Regions from separate parts of the Stenotrophomonas sp. YJH_SMC_57 genome, predicted to be linked through region 1. Evidence: riboswitches for the same ligand, from Rfam matches in the RefSeq annotation. Region 1 holds a riboswitch; the other holds the start of a gene.

Evidence for each region. A riboswitch is a leader RNA that binds a small molecule or an ion and turns the genes downstream of it on or off. The one in region 1 is predicted to bind thiamine pyrophosphate.
Region 2: another riboswitch for thiamine pyrophosphate. It lies ahead of AC5P7U_RS06700 (TonB-dependent receptor); the one in region 1 lies ahead of thiC (phosphomethylpyrimidine synthase ThiC).

What each region holds. Positions count from the first base shown of each region.
Region 1 covers NZ_JCAFSZ010000011.1:42,069-49,952, forward strand. Annotated here, with positions in the region: gene AC5P7U_RS15860 (helix-turn-helix transcriptional regulator) at 1-828, opposite strand, end outside; gene AC5P7U_RS15865 (winged helix-turn-helix domain-containing protein) at 944-3,271, opposite strand; gene AC5P7U_RS15870 (ion channel) at 3,531-4,202, opposite strand; gene thiC (phosphomethylpyrimidine synthase ThiC) at 4,296-6,140, opposite strand; TPP riboswitch at 6,223-6,324, opposite strand; gene AC5P7U_RS15880 (BCCT family transporter) at 6,571-7,884, shown strand, end outside.
Region 2 covers NZ_JCAFSZ010000004.1:193,912-201,795, reverse strand. Annotated here, with positions in the region: gene AC5P7U_RS06720 (ATP-binding protein) at 1-3,006, opposite strand, end outside; gene AC5P7U_RS06715 (response regulator) at 3,082-3,720, shown strand; gene AC5P7U_RS06710 (glycine zipper 2TM domain-containing protein) at 4,067-4,474, shown strand; gene AC5P7U_RS06705 (phosphotransferase enzyme family protein) at 4,603-5,727, shown strand; TPP riboswitch at 5,771-5,866, shown strand; gene AC5P7U_RS06700 (TonB-dependent receptor) at 5,936-7,884, shown strand, end outside.

The DNA.
Region 1 (7,884 bases):
GCCGTTTTCGCGGAAGCGCGATGCGGATTGGCCGTAGCGGGCGCGGAAGGCGCGGGCGAAGCTGCAGCAGTTGTCGAATCCGCTGGCTGCGGCGACCTCACCCACCATCATGTCGGTGTCGCGCAGCAGATCGGCGGCCCGTTCCAGGCGCAACCGTGCCGAAAGCGACTGAGGACTCTCTTCGTAGAGGCTCTGGAAGGTCTTGGAGAGATACCAGCTGGAGAAGTTGGTCAGCTCGGCCAACTCACCGATCCTCACCACGCGATGGCTGTTGCCTTCCAGGTAGAGCCTTGCGCGTTGCATGCGCCCGAACACCTGGCGCTTGCGGCTGCGCGAGCGTCCCGGGCAGCGCTGCACGTTCTCGGCCAGGCCACGTTGCAGGCTCGCCAGATGCAGCAGCAGCGGCCTCAGTGCATGGGCCGGCTGGCCACTGGCCAGCGCGTCGCGCCACAACCGCAGGCCCACCCGGGCGTCGCTGCGGCTCAAGCGGCCGCGACCGGCATACAGCCCACAGTCGGCCATCTCGGTCAGTACCCGCAGCGCTTCAACGTTCAGGTTCAGGCCCACGCACAACCCGTTGCGGCCCGCCTGCACCAACGGCCGGGACTCCTTCTCGAATGCGATCCACTCACCCTGGCGGAGCCGGAAGCGCCCTTCCTTGGCTTCGACCCAGGAACTGCCACGCACCTGCATCCACACCGTGAAGCTGCTTCCCGCCGTCTGCAGGCTGCCCAGCCGGGCGACGCCGAGGCAGGTGGGCGTGCCTTCATCGAGGGACTTGTCGAGAGAGACGGTTTGGCCGCGATCGGCCAGTGAGAGTTGACGCATGCGGGCACCACGGATTTGCCTAGTACAGGCCTCCGTTTTGCCCAATCAGGCGGCAGCGCGTCAGGAAAGTCTGCCGAGATCGCCACGAATTCGTGGCGAGAACGGCACGAAAAAATTACGAAGAGAAATTCTTCTTGAAAATCAAAAGCCTGGAGAACGCCGGGAACAAGGTCGGCGCCGGCCGAGGCAGCTGCATGACGCCGATGTCGGCACCATCGCTGACGGCCAGGGCCACGTACAGATCACGACCATCGGCGCTGGCACTGATCCCGTTGCCCGCGCTGAGCCGCTGCGCATCCAGGCAACGCTCCGGGGCCTCGACACCGGCCTCGATGCGGACCAGGGTCGTGCCACACCGGGTAGAGGTTCCCAGGTAGCCGATAGCGCCACTGCCGGCGACCGTCCAGGTGCGGTAGCGCCAGCGGCTCGGCCGGTCCTCGCTGATCTGGCGCACGCTGGCCGACGACAGCGCCGGATCGACCGACCACAGCCCGCCAGCCGCCAGGCGCGTGAACAGCACCCGCCCGCTGCCACGATCGAAACGGGCCTGCGATACCCCGTCGATGCTGGCCAGCCGGCGCCAGGGCTGCGTACTGCGATCAAACAGGCTCAACCGGGTACGCTGGTCCGCATCGCGTTCAACCACCAGCAGCTGGTCCTCGGTTGCACCGTACAGGGCCTGCAGCGGCTGCTCCGCCGGCACCGGCAACGCCTGCAGGCGCTCATCTCGCGGTGAGATCTCGTAGATCACCGTGCGCCCATGTTCATCGCGCCCCACCACCAGCAGGTGGCGGCTGTCGGCGGCCCAGTCCGGCGCCTGCCGCCCCTCTGGCCGCAGGCCCTCGATCGGCCGCAACGAGTCCGGCCGCTGCATGTCGGCCCACCACAGGGCGAAACTGCCCGAGCGATCAGAGGTGAAGACCAGCTGCCGGCCGTCAGGCGCCGCCATGGGCTGGCCATCGCGGCCACTGGAAGCGAACAGGCGCTGCGCACTGCCGCCATCGGTCGGCACCTTGAACACACCGAACTGCGCACGGCGATGAACGAACGCCAGCACCCCGCCATGCCGCGACACCGCAGGCCACTGCGCATCGTCCAGGCCGGCGTCACGCAGCGTGCGGCGTTCAACGTCGAGGTAGTACAGGCGCACTTCGCTGTCGACACGCCGCCCGAACACGATGGTGCGGCCATCATCGACCCACGCCCAGCCCCGCTGCTCGGCGGCTTCGTTGGTCAATTGCTCCGGGACGCCGCCACTGGCCGGCATCCGCCACAGGTCGCCCATCTGCGGATTGCGCACGAACACCAGCCACTTGCCATCCGGCGAGTAGCGCGGCGCATAGTCGAAGTCGTCCGCATCGACGCTGTAATCCACGGCATTCCACTGACCACTGGCCAGGTCGAGCACGCGGATGCCGCGATGCGCATACCGCCCGACCATGCTGCCGAACACCAGCCCACGGCCGTCAGGGGTCCAGTCGAAACTGAGCAGCTCGGTGCCGTCACAGCGTGTCGCCTGGCGCAGCGCGCCGCCGGTAGCGCTGGCAATCAGCACCTGGCAGCCGCCTTCGGCGCTGAACCGTGCAAAGGCGATCTCGCGGCCATCCGGCGACCAGCTGGGAAAACGATCGCTGGCGCCCACAGGGGGGGCCAGCAACTGGCGCGCGGGCGCGTTGCCCGAGGTCTGCACCTTGATCGCTCCGCCGCCCTTGCCGTCCTCGTTGGCGCCTTCATAGGCAACCTGGGAACCATCGGGGGAGAGTGTTGGATAGGTCTCGAAGCCACTGGTGGCGGTAATCAACCGGTAGGGCCGCTGCGGGCTGCCGATCACGCGGACACCGTTCTCGACAGCCGCATCCACCGGTGAACTTGCCACTGGCGCCCGGCGCAGCAGCAGCATCGCCAGCACGATCACCGCCGCCAGCATCAACAGGCCTGCTGCCAGCAGCACCTTGCGCCGTACCTGGCGCCAGGTACGGCGCAGGCCCGGTGCCGGCACCGCAATGCCGACAGGAACCACGCCCGCGGCGCCTGCCAGCGTCAGCGGCGGATCGGCGATCTCGCCGATCTCCATCGCAGGCTCGGCCGCTTCCAGCACCTGGACCGGTACCAGCAGGCGGTAGCCGCTCTTGGCGATGGTCTCGATATAGGCCTGGCCGTTGTCGTCGTCGTTGGCAAACGCCTTGCGCAGCTGCGTGACCGCCTGGGTCAACACATCGTTGGTCGGCAGCGTGTCAGGCCACACTTCGGCAAACAGCTCCTCGCGGGTGACCACCCGGCCCGGCTGCCGCAGCAGCACGCGCAGCACGCCCAGTGCCTTCGGTGTCAGCCGGCGTGGACGACGCGCACCCACGACTTCGACCTCTCGCGAGGACAAAGTGACGACGCATTCGCCAACCTGGATGCGGTCGGCCTCGGGCGGCTGGGTTTCGCTGCTGTTCATTTTCCGATATACAGTAGGGACGGGCCTGGGCAGGTTTCACCAGCGATACCGTCCCCATGCAGGGACAACAAAAAGCCAGATTCCGCACAAAGCATCGGCGCATACCGCAAAAACAATTACGCGTACCGATATTAGCCTAAGCCGGTTACCCCGCCTATGACGGGGTCGACACTCAGGCTCTCTCTCGCCGACGCATTCACATAATCTGCATCATCATTCGCGCCCTTGCGGGCGCGAAATTTTTATCTGGCGTTCATTTTCACATGCGCCGAAGCATCGTCAGTCCGACCAGCCGCGAGACCACCAGGGCGACATACATGACGCCCGCGAACTGTTCCAGCATGACCAATGCCCGCGCCTGCGGATGCAGCGGTACCACATCGCTCAATCCGACCCCGGACAACAAGCTGAAGCTCAGATAAAGCAATTCCATCCAGCTGCGCTGCGGCCCCCCGCCCGTGCCCTGGAAACTGCCCGGGTACCACTGCTGGCACACCGCGAACGTAAACGCGAACGCCCAGGCCAGCAGGGTGAAAGTCGCGCCGGCCGCAAACAGCTCATCGCGGGTGACTTTATGGTCCTGCAGCATGTAGGCGATCAGCGCACCGGCCGTGTAGAAGTACAGCAGGCTCTCCAGCAGCTGCGCCGTGGTCAGCAGCGCGCTGCGGTCCAGCAGGGCGCCGGCCAGCGAGAACACTACCGAGGGGATCGCCAGCAGCAGCGCCAGCCAGGTGCCCAACGGACTGCGCTGCACCACCCACAGGGCAAGGCCAAGCACCGCCATCCCGAACATGCCCAGCGCCGCGCGGCCGGCGGCGGTGTCATCCAGGGAGGGATACAGCAGCACCGCCAGCAGTTGTGCGCCGAGCAGCCAGGCCGAGGGATGGCGGCGGGCAATGGCCAGCCAGCGGGTGGTCATGGCAACAGGCATGGCGTCCTTTCCCCGGGGCGATGGGCGGAGGATAGCCGGACACGGCGTGATGAACGGTCGTGCCGGCTGCTGGCCGGCACGACCCTTCGCGCATCACCCCTGGCGGTACACCTCGGCACCGGCGGCGCGGAATTGCTCCGACTTCTCCTTCATGCCGGCCTCAGCGTAGTCGCGCACGTCCTGGGTGATCTTCATCGAGCAGAAGTGCGGACCGCACATCGAACAGAAGTGGGCCAGCTTGTGCGCGTCCTTCGGCAGCGTCTCATCATGGAACTCCTTGGCCTTCTCCGGATCCAGGCCGAGATGGAACTGATCCTCCCAGCGGAACTCGAAGCGCGCCTTGCTCAGCGCATTGTCGCGCACCTGCGCGCCCGGATGCCCCTTGGCCAGGTCGGCCGCATGCGCGGCAATCCGGTAGGCCATGATGCCGTCGCGCACGTCCTGGCGGTTGGGCAGGCCCAGGTGCTCTTTCGGCGTCACGTAGCAGAGCATGGCGGTACCGAACCAGCCGATCATCGCCGCACCGATCGCACTGGTGATGTGGTCGTAGCCCGGTGCGATGTCGGTGGTCAGCGGTCCCAGCGTATAGAACGGCGCTTCGCCGCACTCGCGCAGTTGCTTGTCCATGTTCTCCTTGATCAACTGCATCGGCACGTGGCCGGGCCCTTCGATCATGATCTGCACGTCGTGCTTCCAGGCAATCTTCGTCAGCTCGCCCAGCGTTTCCAGTTCGCCGAACTGCGCGGCATCGTTGGCATCGGCGATGCAGCCCGGGCGCAGGCCGTCGCCCAGCGAGAAGGTCACGTCGTAAGCCTTCATGATCTCGCAGATCTCTTCGAAATGCGTGTAGAGGAAGTTCTCCTTGTGGTGTGCCAGGCACCACTTGGCCATGATCGATCCGCCACGGCTGACGATGCCGGTCACCCGCTTGGCGGTAAGCGGCACATAGCGCAGCAGCACGCCGGCATGGATGGTGAAGTAGTCCACGCCCTGTTCGGCCTGCTCGATCAGCGTGTCGCGGAAGATCTCCCAGGTCAGCGCTTCGGCGCGGCCGTCGACCTTCTCCAGCGCCTGGTAGATCGGCACGGTACCGATCGCCACCGGCGAATTGCGGATGATCCACTCGCGGGTTTCGTGGATGTGCTTGCCGGTGGACAGGTCCATCACCGTGTCGCCGCCCCAGCGGATCGCCCACACCAGCTTCTCCACCTCCTCGGCGATGCCGGAGGACACCGCGCTGTTGCCGATGTTGGCATTGATCTTGGTAAGGAAGTTGCGGCCGATGATCATCGGCTCGCTTTCCGGATGGTTGATGTTGTTGGGCAGCACCGCACGGCCGCGGGCGATCTCGTCGCGCACGAATTCCGGCGTGATGATCTTCTGGATCGACGCACCGAACGCCTCGCCGGGGTGCTGCTGCAGCAGGCCTGCATCGCGGATCGCATCCAGCCGCTGGTTCTCGCGGATGGCGACGAATTCCATTTCCGGCGTGATGATGCCGCGGCGTGCGTAATGCATCTGGGTGACGTTGGCGCCGGCACGTGCACGGCGCGGCAGGGTGCGTGCGGGGAAGCGCACCGCATCGAGCTTCGGGTCATGCTCGCGATCGCGACCGAAGGAAGAACTCAGGCCTTCGAGCTGCTCGGTGTCGCCACGCTCTTCCACCCAGCCGCGACGCAGCGCTGGCAAGCCAGCGGACAGATCGATGCGCACTTCCGGATCGGTATACGGGCCCGACGTGTCGTAGACCGTGACCGGTGCATTCTCTTCGCCACCGAACAGCGTCGGCGTGCGGGTCAGCGCGATCTCGCGCATCGGCACCTGCAGGTCCGGGCGCGAGCCGGGCACGTGGATCTTGCGCGAGCCGGGAATGGGCCGGGTCACGGATTCGGAGAGTTGCTGGGCCTGTTGCTGCAGGGCAGAGAGCTGTGCGTTCATCGGGCATCGTCCAGGAAGGTCAGGGACGAAGCGGCGGCGCACTGCCGCCACGCGCGGACGGTCCCTGGGCGGAGTCCGGGCATGGCAACATTGCAAAGCTTCCCTACGCCGGTATGAGCCGGATCAGGTTCCAAGGGACTGTCTCAACCGTGGCCGTTTGGCCGCGGTACCCCCGCTTCTTGCTGCGCATTAGAGCATAGAAAGCACTGCAGCTCATGACCGTTGCAGCCGCGCATCGCGTGGATTCGTTGTTTCTGTACTAACAGAGCCGTGACATCGCGTTCAGTAACGTGCACGTCCGTCGCATTCCAGCGACCGATGCTTCCTTCGCCGCCGACGCGGCCCCTGCCCGGCTCGCGCTGCACGCCGCCGGCCCCTCGCTGCAAGCTCTGCTCGCTCCCCTCAATCCCTTGATCGGAGAAGCTCCTTCATGGTGTTTCGCATTTCCATCGCACTGGTGCTCGTCCTGGTGCTGCTGGCTGGCTTCGCGCCCGGCCCGTTCAATACCGTCGTCCAGTCGGTACTCGCCGATGTCATCCGCAGTGTCGGTTGGCTCTATCTTCTGGTCGTGTTCCTGGCGCTGACCTTCCTGATGTACCTGGCCTTCGGTCGTTTCGGCAACCTGCGCATCGGCGGTGAAGATGCCGAACCGGAGTTCTCGCGCGCCAGCTGGATGTCGATGCTGTTCGCCGCAGGCATGGGCATCGGCCTGGTGTTCTGGGGCGCCGCCGAGCCGATTTCCCACTTCACCAAGCCACCGGAAGGCCTGGCCCCGCAGAGCATGGACGCGGCGCGGGCTTCGATGCGCTATGCATTCTTCCATTGGGGCCTGCACCCCTGGGCAATCTACGCGCTGATCGGCCTGGCGATGGCCTGGTTCCAGTTCAACCGCAACGGCCGCGGCCTGGTCAGCGACATGCTGCAGCCGATCATCGGCCGCCACCATCGCGGCTGGATCGGGCGCGTGGTCAACATTGCAGCGGTCGTTGCCACTGCGATTGGCGTGGCCACCACGCTGGGCTTCGGCACCATCCAGATCGCTGCCGGCATGGAGCGCGTGTTCGGCCTGCACGCGGGCGTGCCCCTGCAGCTGACCATCATCGCCATCGCGTTCGTGCTGTACATGGCGTCCACCGCCAGTGGCGTGGAGCGCGGAGTGAAGTGGCTGTCCAACTTCAACCTAGCGCTGGCCGCGCTGCTGGCCGCCACCGTACTGGTGCTGGGCCCGACCGGATTCATCTTCGATACGTTCACCACCACCCTGGGCTCGTACCTCAACCAGCTGGTGACGATGAGTCTGCGCATGTCGCCGTTCTCGGGCAGCACCTGGGTGGCGGACTGGACCATCTTCTACTGGGCGTGGTGGATTTCCTGGGCTCCGTTCGTCGGCTCGTTCATCGCGCGCATCTCGCGCGGACGCAGTGTCCGCGAGTTCGTCATCGGCGTGGTGCTGGCACCGACCGTGCTGGGCTTCTTCTGGTTCGCGGTGTTTGGCGGCACCGCGCTGTGGGCGCAGATCTTCGGCCATGCCGATCTGGTACAGGCACTGGGCAACGGCTATGAAACGGTGCTGTTCACCCTGTTTGACAGCATGCCGCTGCCCTTGCTGCTTTCCTGCATCGCGCTGGTGCTGCTGATGATCTTCTTCGTGACATCGGCCGATTCGGCGGTGCTGGTGCTGGCCAGCATGTCCACCGATGAAGCGGGCGATCCGCCGTTGAAGCGCAAGCTGGCCTGGGGCATC
Region 2 (7,884 bases), on a different contig from region 1:
CATTCGGCAATCGGTGATCACCAGGTCGAAACTCTCCGCCGCCAGCCGATCCAGCCCCTGCTGGCCATCGCCGACCATCACGTGCGGCACGCCCAGCTGCTGCAATCGCCAGGCCATCATTGCCTGGTTGGTCGGGTGATCCTCGATCACCAGCACGCGCGCGCCGCGCAGCGCGGCCGGCAGCAATGCGGTCTGGTCCTGCTCGGCCACCAGGGCCTCGACATCACCACTGCCCGCTTCCACCAGCGACAACCGCACTTCGGCACGGGTGCCCTCACCCAGCGTGCTGTGCAGGGTCAACTCGCCCTCCATCATCTGCGCCAGGCGCTGGCTGATGCTCAGGCCCAGGCCGGTACCACCGTGGTCGCGCTGGATGTAGGCCCCGGCCTGGGTGAACGGTGCGAACAGATGCTGCAGCTGATCCGGTGCGATGCCCATGCCGGTGTCGGTGACGCTCAGGCACAGCGGCTGGGCGCCGTCCTCGTGGGTCGGCCCCAGCACCTCCAGCTGCAGGCGGACCTCGCCCTGGGCGGTGAACTTGATGGCGTTGCTGAGCAGGTTGAACACGATCTGCCGCAGGCGTACGCCATCCACTTCGTGCGCCGGCGCCAGCTGTGGATCAATCTGCACGTGCAGCGCCAGCCCGCGTGCACTGGCCTGGGCCGAGAGCAGGCGGCAAACGCTTTCCAGCAGCGGCCGCAGAGGCTGCGGCACCGGCTCCAGGCGCAGTGCACCGGCTTCAATCCGCGAGTAGTCGAGGATGTCATCGAGAATCTGCCGCAGCATCTGCGCCGAATCCTCGATCACGCCCAGAATGCGTTGCTGCTCGGCGTCCAGTGGTGAATGCGCCAGCACTTCCAGCATGCCGAGCACGCCGCTCATCGGCGTGCGGATCTCATGGCTCATGGTGGCCAGGAAGCGGGACTTGGCCTCCGCCGCCTGTTCGGCCTCGGCCTTCGCAGCCACCAGCGCATCGGCCTGTGCACGCGCCTCGCTCACATCCACCCAGTAGCCACTCCACGTCACGGCACCGGCTTCAGCGGAATAGGGATGGGCCTGGCTGCGCACCCAACGCCCGCCGCTATCCTCGGCACGCAGGCGGAACTCCAGGATCAACGGCGCGAACTGGCGCGCAGCCTGCTCGACCGCCTGCAGGATGCGCGCGCGATCGTCCTCCTCGATGCGCTCCAGCAGGGCCTTCGCATCCTGCTCGGCCTGTTGTCGGCTGATTCCGAACAGCGCCTGCAGATCGCCGGCGATGAACGGGAAACTGAGCGTGCCATCGGCGTCGCGGCGTGCCTGGTAGACCACCGCCGGGAGGTTGTCGGTGACTTCGGCCAGGCGCTGTTCCAGGTGACGCCGCCCGGCCACTTCGCGGCGCAGGCGCCAGTAGCCGATGCCGTGCACCAGCACGGCGGTCAGCAGCACCAGCAGCAGCGGGAATCCCCAGCGCATCACCTGCTTCCAGTCGATGCCGTTGCGGTGCTCGGCTGACAGCCAGTTACCGCGCAGTGCCTCGTGCTCGCCGGGTGTCATCTGCAGCAGCAGTCGGTCGAAGGTCGTGGCCAGCGCGGCATGGCGGCGCTCCACCGCCATCACCAGCTGATCGTTGAAACCGGCCGGCGCAGCAACCTGCAGGCGCCCCTGGAAACGACCTCGCAGCAGTTGATTGACCAGCGCCAGGTTGCCTACATAGGCCTCGGCTTCGCCATCAAGAACACGCTGCATCGCCTGTTCGGCACTGCGTGCCGCCATGATCCTGGCCTGCGGTGCCTGCTGCAGCACGTAGCCACGCACGCGCTCCGGATCGGACAGCAGCACGCGCTTTCCCTGCAGGTCCGACAGGCCCAGCAAGGCAGGGCTGTCGGCACGGCTGACGATCACGTTCGGCACACTGATGAAGGGTTGGCTGAACACCCACTCCGGGCCCAGGTAGCGTGAATCGGCAGGGATGCCCATCACCGCCTGCAGCTCGCCTCGGCGGGCCTTCTCGCGCACCTCGTACCAGTCGTGGCTGCTCTCCGGCTGCAGGTGTGCACCGGCCTGCACCAGCCGATGCAGGTACTCGCTGGCCAGGCCGCTGGGCGCGCCCCCCTCGCCGGTGAACGACAACGGCGCCGCATTCGGGGCGAAGCCGATCTTCAGCGGCTGCTCCAGCACCCGCTTTTCGGCCTGGCTCAGCGCCATCTGCGCCGACGCCGACCATTGCGGTGGCGGCAACCAGCGCCTTGCCAGTGCATCGCGCTGGGCCTGGCTGGTGGCGGCCAGGGCCAGGTCCAGCGCTTCGGCCAGCGGCTGCTTGCTGGTGGGAACGCCGAAGTGCAGCCGCTCGGGGGGCAGGTCGCTGGGTCGCAGCAGCACCACACCCTGCAGATGGTGGACGGCGATCAGTTCAGTGGCGACATAAGTATTGCCGATATAGACATCAGCTTTGTCGTCTCTGACCATCTCGAGCGCCGCCAGCGAGCTGTGTGCGACAAGCTGCCGGGCACGCGGAAACCGTGCCCGCACCTGTGGACCGGTCAGGAAGTCCTGCTCGATCACCACCCGCAAGCCATCCAGATCGGGATTGTCGGAGGCACGCAGGTCGCCCGGTCGGCCCACCAGGGCCAGGGGTGCTTCGCCATAGGCCGCCGTGTAGACCATGCAACGGGTGCGGTCGGCGCTGAGACCGACGTTCATCACCACGTCGACCTCGCCACGGCATGCCGCATCCAACACGGATGTCCAGTCCGGATAGCGACGGGCCTCGACCTCCACGCCCAGCTGGCGGGCGAGAAGCGACAGATAGTCCGGACCCAAGCCGACCTGCTGGCCATCGTGGAGGGACTCGAACGGCGGCCAGCCACTGTCATACTGGCCCACGACGATGCTCGGATGGGCGGCGAGGTACTCACGCTGCAGGGAGCTGAGCGGCAGCGGCCCTGGAACGCCCTGCGCCAGGGCCGCTGGCAGCACCAGTACGGCCAGCAGCAGGACCAGCCCGCGAACAGCCCAGCTACGCATCGGCGTCGATCTCCTAGAATGCTGCCAGGGATCGCGATGGTCGCGGCCCGGCCTGCCCGGTGGTCATACTAGAGCATGAGCTTGCGCATCATCATCGCAGACGACCACCCTGTGGTCCGTATCGGCACCCGCGCCGTCATCGAATCGAGCGGCGTGGGCCGCGTGGTCGGCGAAGCCGACAGTGCACAGGCATTGATGGCCCTGCTGGGCAGCCAGCCCTGCGACCTGCTGGTCACCGACTACTCCATGCCCGGCAGCCCCCAGGCCGATGGCTTTGCCATGATCGGCATGATCCGCCGTCGTCATCCCGAGCTGCCGGTGCTGATGCTGAGCGTCTCCAACAATCTGGCGATCCTGCGCATGGTGCTCGACAGCGGTGTGCTCGGCCTGGTCGACAAGAGCTCGTCGATGGACGAACTACCGCAGGCCATCCAGGCGGTCTACCGCGGCCAGGCCTACATCAGCCGCAGCCTGCGCGAGCGGGTCGAGGCCGCGGGCGGCTGGCGCATGCGCGAGGGCGACGGCAAGCCGCTGTCGCCCCGTGAGGTGGAGGTGCTGCGGCTGCTCGGCACCGGCATGACCGTAAAGGAAATCTCGCTGCAGCTGCACAAGAGCGTCAGCACCATCAGCCGCCAGAAGGGCGATGCCATGCTCAAGCTGGGCCTGAAGGGCGACGCGGAACTGTTCGATTACCTGCGCGACGGCAATATCTGAGTTCCGGCGCGCATGACCCGCGCGCCAATGCTGCTGCACCAGCAGCAGGAATACCGCCAGGGACGGACCCGCCCGGCGCCTCGGACGATGCCGGGCCGGGCCGCGGACGCCTTGCCGCACAAGGGCAGGGCCGATCACACGCCGCCGCTTTCCCAACTGCCGGCTGAGCGGCCGGGTCCACTTTCAGCCTTGCTTCATGCCTTCTACCGCTAGATGAATGCGCAAGCCGCACGGTGCGCCAGGCAATGTTCCGGCAATGTTGGAACGCCAGCGTGGACATCACGGCAGCCGGGGCGCCCCGCGCCCTCCCTGCCCAGCGTGGCATGCACCTCACAGGAGAACGAACATGCTCAGTACTTCCACACTCAGCTTCCGTGGTCTGGCGATGGCCTTGGCACTGGTGGCCGGTGTCGCCGTGGTCAGCGATGCCAGCGCGATGTCGAGGAAGGACAAGCGCACCCTGGTCGGCGCCGTGGTCGGTGGCGTGGCCGGCAACCTGCTCTCCAATGGCGATCCCGCCGCCACCGTCGGTGGCGCCGTGGCCGGCGGTGCGATCGGCAACCTGACCACCTCCGACCGCCGCGACCGTCGCTATTACGACAACCGCTACTACGACAACCGCTACGACCGCCGATACGACCGTGGCTACTACCGCAGCGGCTACTACGACCGCGGTGACGACCGCCGCTGGCAGCGCGAGCGCTACTACGACAACCGCTACTACAACAATCGCGGCCGTCATCGCGGCTGGTAAGCGGCGGCACGGCACACCGCGAGCGGGTCCAGGGACGGGCGGGTCGATGACCCGCCCGTTTGCGTTGGCCGCGGGCATGGCGTTGAATGCGCAGCCTTGGATGTGACTTTCCCCTTTCGGGCTGCGGCATGACTTCCTTCTCCCACCGCGTGCAGGGCCTCAACAACGACGAGGTCGCTGCCGACTGGCCACCGATCAGCGCACGGGACATCGGCTGGCTGCGCGCGCACTACCCGCAGCTTGACGGGCAAAGCCAGCCGCGCTGGCACAGCCCGCGGCCACTGTCGGCCGCCGCCATTGTCGACGGCGCGCAGGGTGCGGTGTTCATCAAGCGCCATCACCACAGCGTGCGCAGCGCGGCCTGCCTGGAAGAAGAGCACCGCTTCATCGCGCATCTCGCGGCGGCAGGCGTGCCCGTGGTGCAGGTGCTGGCGGCCGCCGATGGCCATACCGCCGTCGAGCACGGCGAGTGGACCTTTGAACTGCACGCCGTTGGCGTAGGCGACGATCTGTACCGCGATGCAGTGTCGTGGTCGCTGCTGACCGATGTCGTGCAGGCCCGCGAAGCCGGTCGCGCGCTGGCGCGACTGCACCACGCTGCGGCCAGCTACCACGCGCCCCAGCGCAGTACCCATCTGCTGGTCGCGCGCGACGATCTCATCCGTGCCGACGATCCGATTGCAGCGATCAAGGCGGACCTGCCCACACGCCCCGGCCTGGCCCGCTACCTCGCACGCATCCCGTGGGAAACGCAGCTGCGCCGCGATGTATTGCCGTGGCACAGCGGCCTGGCCGAGCGCCTGCGCGACGAACCGCGGCTATGGGCGCACAACGACTGGCACGTATCCAACCTGCTGTGGCGCGACGGCCAGGTCAGCACCGTGCTGGATTTCGGCCTGGCCTCGCCCACCAGCGCACTGTTCGACCTCGCCACCGCGATCGAGCGCAACGCGGTGGCGTGGCTGGAACTGAAGCGCGGCATGGAGGCGGTACGCATCGACATCGCACGGGCGTTGCTCGATGGCTATCGGCAGGTGCTGCCGCTGTCGGCCGCGCGCGTGCACCTGCTGGCCGACCTGCTGCCGATGGTCCATTTCGACTTCGCACTGTCCGAAGTGGAGTACTTCGAAGGTGTCACCGGCTCGACCGCGAACGCCGACGTGGCCTGGCAGCCCTTCATGCTGGGGCATCCGGCATGGTTCCACAGCCCACCCGGTCAGGCACTGCTGCAGGCCCTGCACACCGCGGCATGAACGCCACCGGCTCGCAAATCCGTACCATTTGTAGTGAAATGGTCACCTGAAGCGGGGGTGCCTGGATCTGCCAGGCTGAGAGAGTCCCTTGGAACCTGATCCGGTTTGCACCGGCGTAGGGAGCTTTGAGCCGCAGCCACACCCCCGTCATGGGCCGTGCACCTGCGCGCCTTCGCTTCGTCTCCCTTGTTGTCCGAAGACGAACCGAATGAACCGCTGCCTGCGCCCCACCCTGCTCTCCCTCGCCCTCTGCGCCGCGCTGCCGCTGCCGCTGCATGCCAGCGAGGCCGACGCTGCTGCCGATGCGGCTGCCACCGGCGCCGAACGTTCGCCCACCGAACTGGCGGCGGTGCGCGTGCAGGCCGGCAAACCGAAGGCGGATACCTCACGCGTGAATGCCTTCGGTGGCGGTTCGTGGAAGGACACGCCAGCTTCGGTGAACGTGCTCGAGCGCGACTACCTCGACCGCCGCCAGGTGCGTTCGCTGTCCGAGCTGGCCAGCAACGATGCCTCGCTGGGTGATGCGTATGCACCCGTGGGCTATTACCAGAACATCGCCATCCGCGGATTCGCGCTCGATGCCGCCACCGGCTATCGCTTCAACGGCCTGTCCATCGCTGGCGAACAGCGCCTGGCGCTGGAGAACGTGCAGGCGGTGGAGATCCTCAAGGGTGAAGCCGGCCTGGCCGCCGGCGTGATGGCACCAGGTGGCATCATCAACTACATCGGCAAGCGTCCGGCCGAAGTGCGCACCGCCACGCTCGGCACCGATTCGGAAGGCTCGCGCTACGTCGCCGTCGATGTCGGCCACTGGATCACCCCGCGCTTCGGCCTGCGCCTGAACGCCGCCTGGGATTCCAGCAATTCCTACGTCGAGCACGCCGATGGCCGCCGCAACTTCTACTCGCTGGCCGCCGACTGGCTGATCGGCGAGCGCGGCAAGCTGGAAGTGGATGCCAACTACCAGACCAGCTCGCAGCGCTCGGTGTCCGGCTACCAGCTGCTGGGCGCGCGTGACCTGCCGCGCGGTGTCGACCGCGAGCATCTGCTCGGCTACCAGCCGTGGCAGCGCCCGGTGGATATCGCCAGCACCAACATCACCGCTCTGCACACCTACGACTTCAACGACGCGTGGCAGTCGCGCGTCTCTGTCGGCCACAGCCGCTCGGTGATCGATGACAACGTCGCCTTCGCCTACGGCTGCTATTACGCCGCGCAGTGCGCCGATGGAAGTGTGCCGGGCAACTACTTCGCCCCCAATGGCGACTACGACATCTACGACTACCGCAGCCCCGACGACACCCGGCGCAACCAGCAGGCGCGTGCCGAGCTGCGCGGCCGCTTCGAGACCGGCACGGTCGGCCACCAGCTGACTGTCGGCGCCGACTATTTCCGCCGCACCGTGGACAAGCGCCCCAGCGTCAACGAGTACGTCGGCACCAGCAACATCCACGACACGCAGGTGCCGGTGTTCGAGCCGTCGCCGAAGATGCCGGGTCCGTCCGCGCGACGCCTGGACAGCCGCCAGACCGCATTCTTCGCACTGGACCGGATGAGCTTCGGTGACGACTGGCAGTGGCTGGCCGGTGGCCGCTTCGTGCGCCTGGATGAACGCGCGTACGACAAGCGCGGCACCCCACAGCGGCACAGCCGCCTGTCGCGCTTCCTGCCGCAGACCGCGCTGGTGTGGAAGGCGACCGACCAGCTCAACGCCTACGCCAGTTACGTGCGCGGTATTTCGCTGGGCCAGGAAGCGCCGTTCTGGACCAGCAACGCCGATACCTTCCTGCGGTCGGTACAGTCGCGGCAGCTGGAAGTGGGCGTGAAGTACGTGCCGGTCGAGGCGTTGACACTGGGCGCGGCGGTGTTCCGCATTTCGCAGCCGTACCAGTACGCCCAGCCCGACAACAGCGACGCTGGCTATACCTTCGTCGAACAGGGCACGCAGACCCACACCGGCCTGGAACTGACCGCCAACGGCCAGCTGACCGATGCACTGCAGATCGTGGCCAGTGCCAGCGTGCTGCAGGCGCGCGCGCGCGGCACCGGCACGCCGGCCTATGAAGGCCATCAGCTGGTGAACGTGCCGAAGGTGCGCGCCAGCGTGCACCTGGCCTACGCGCTGCCGTTCGTGCAGGGCCTGGAGGCGACCGGTGG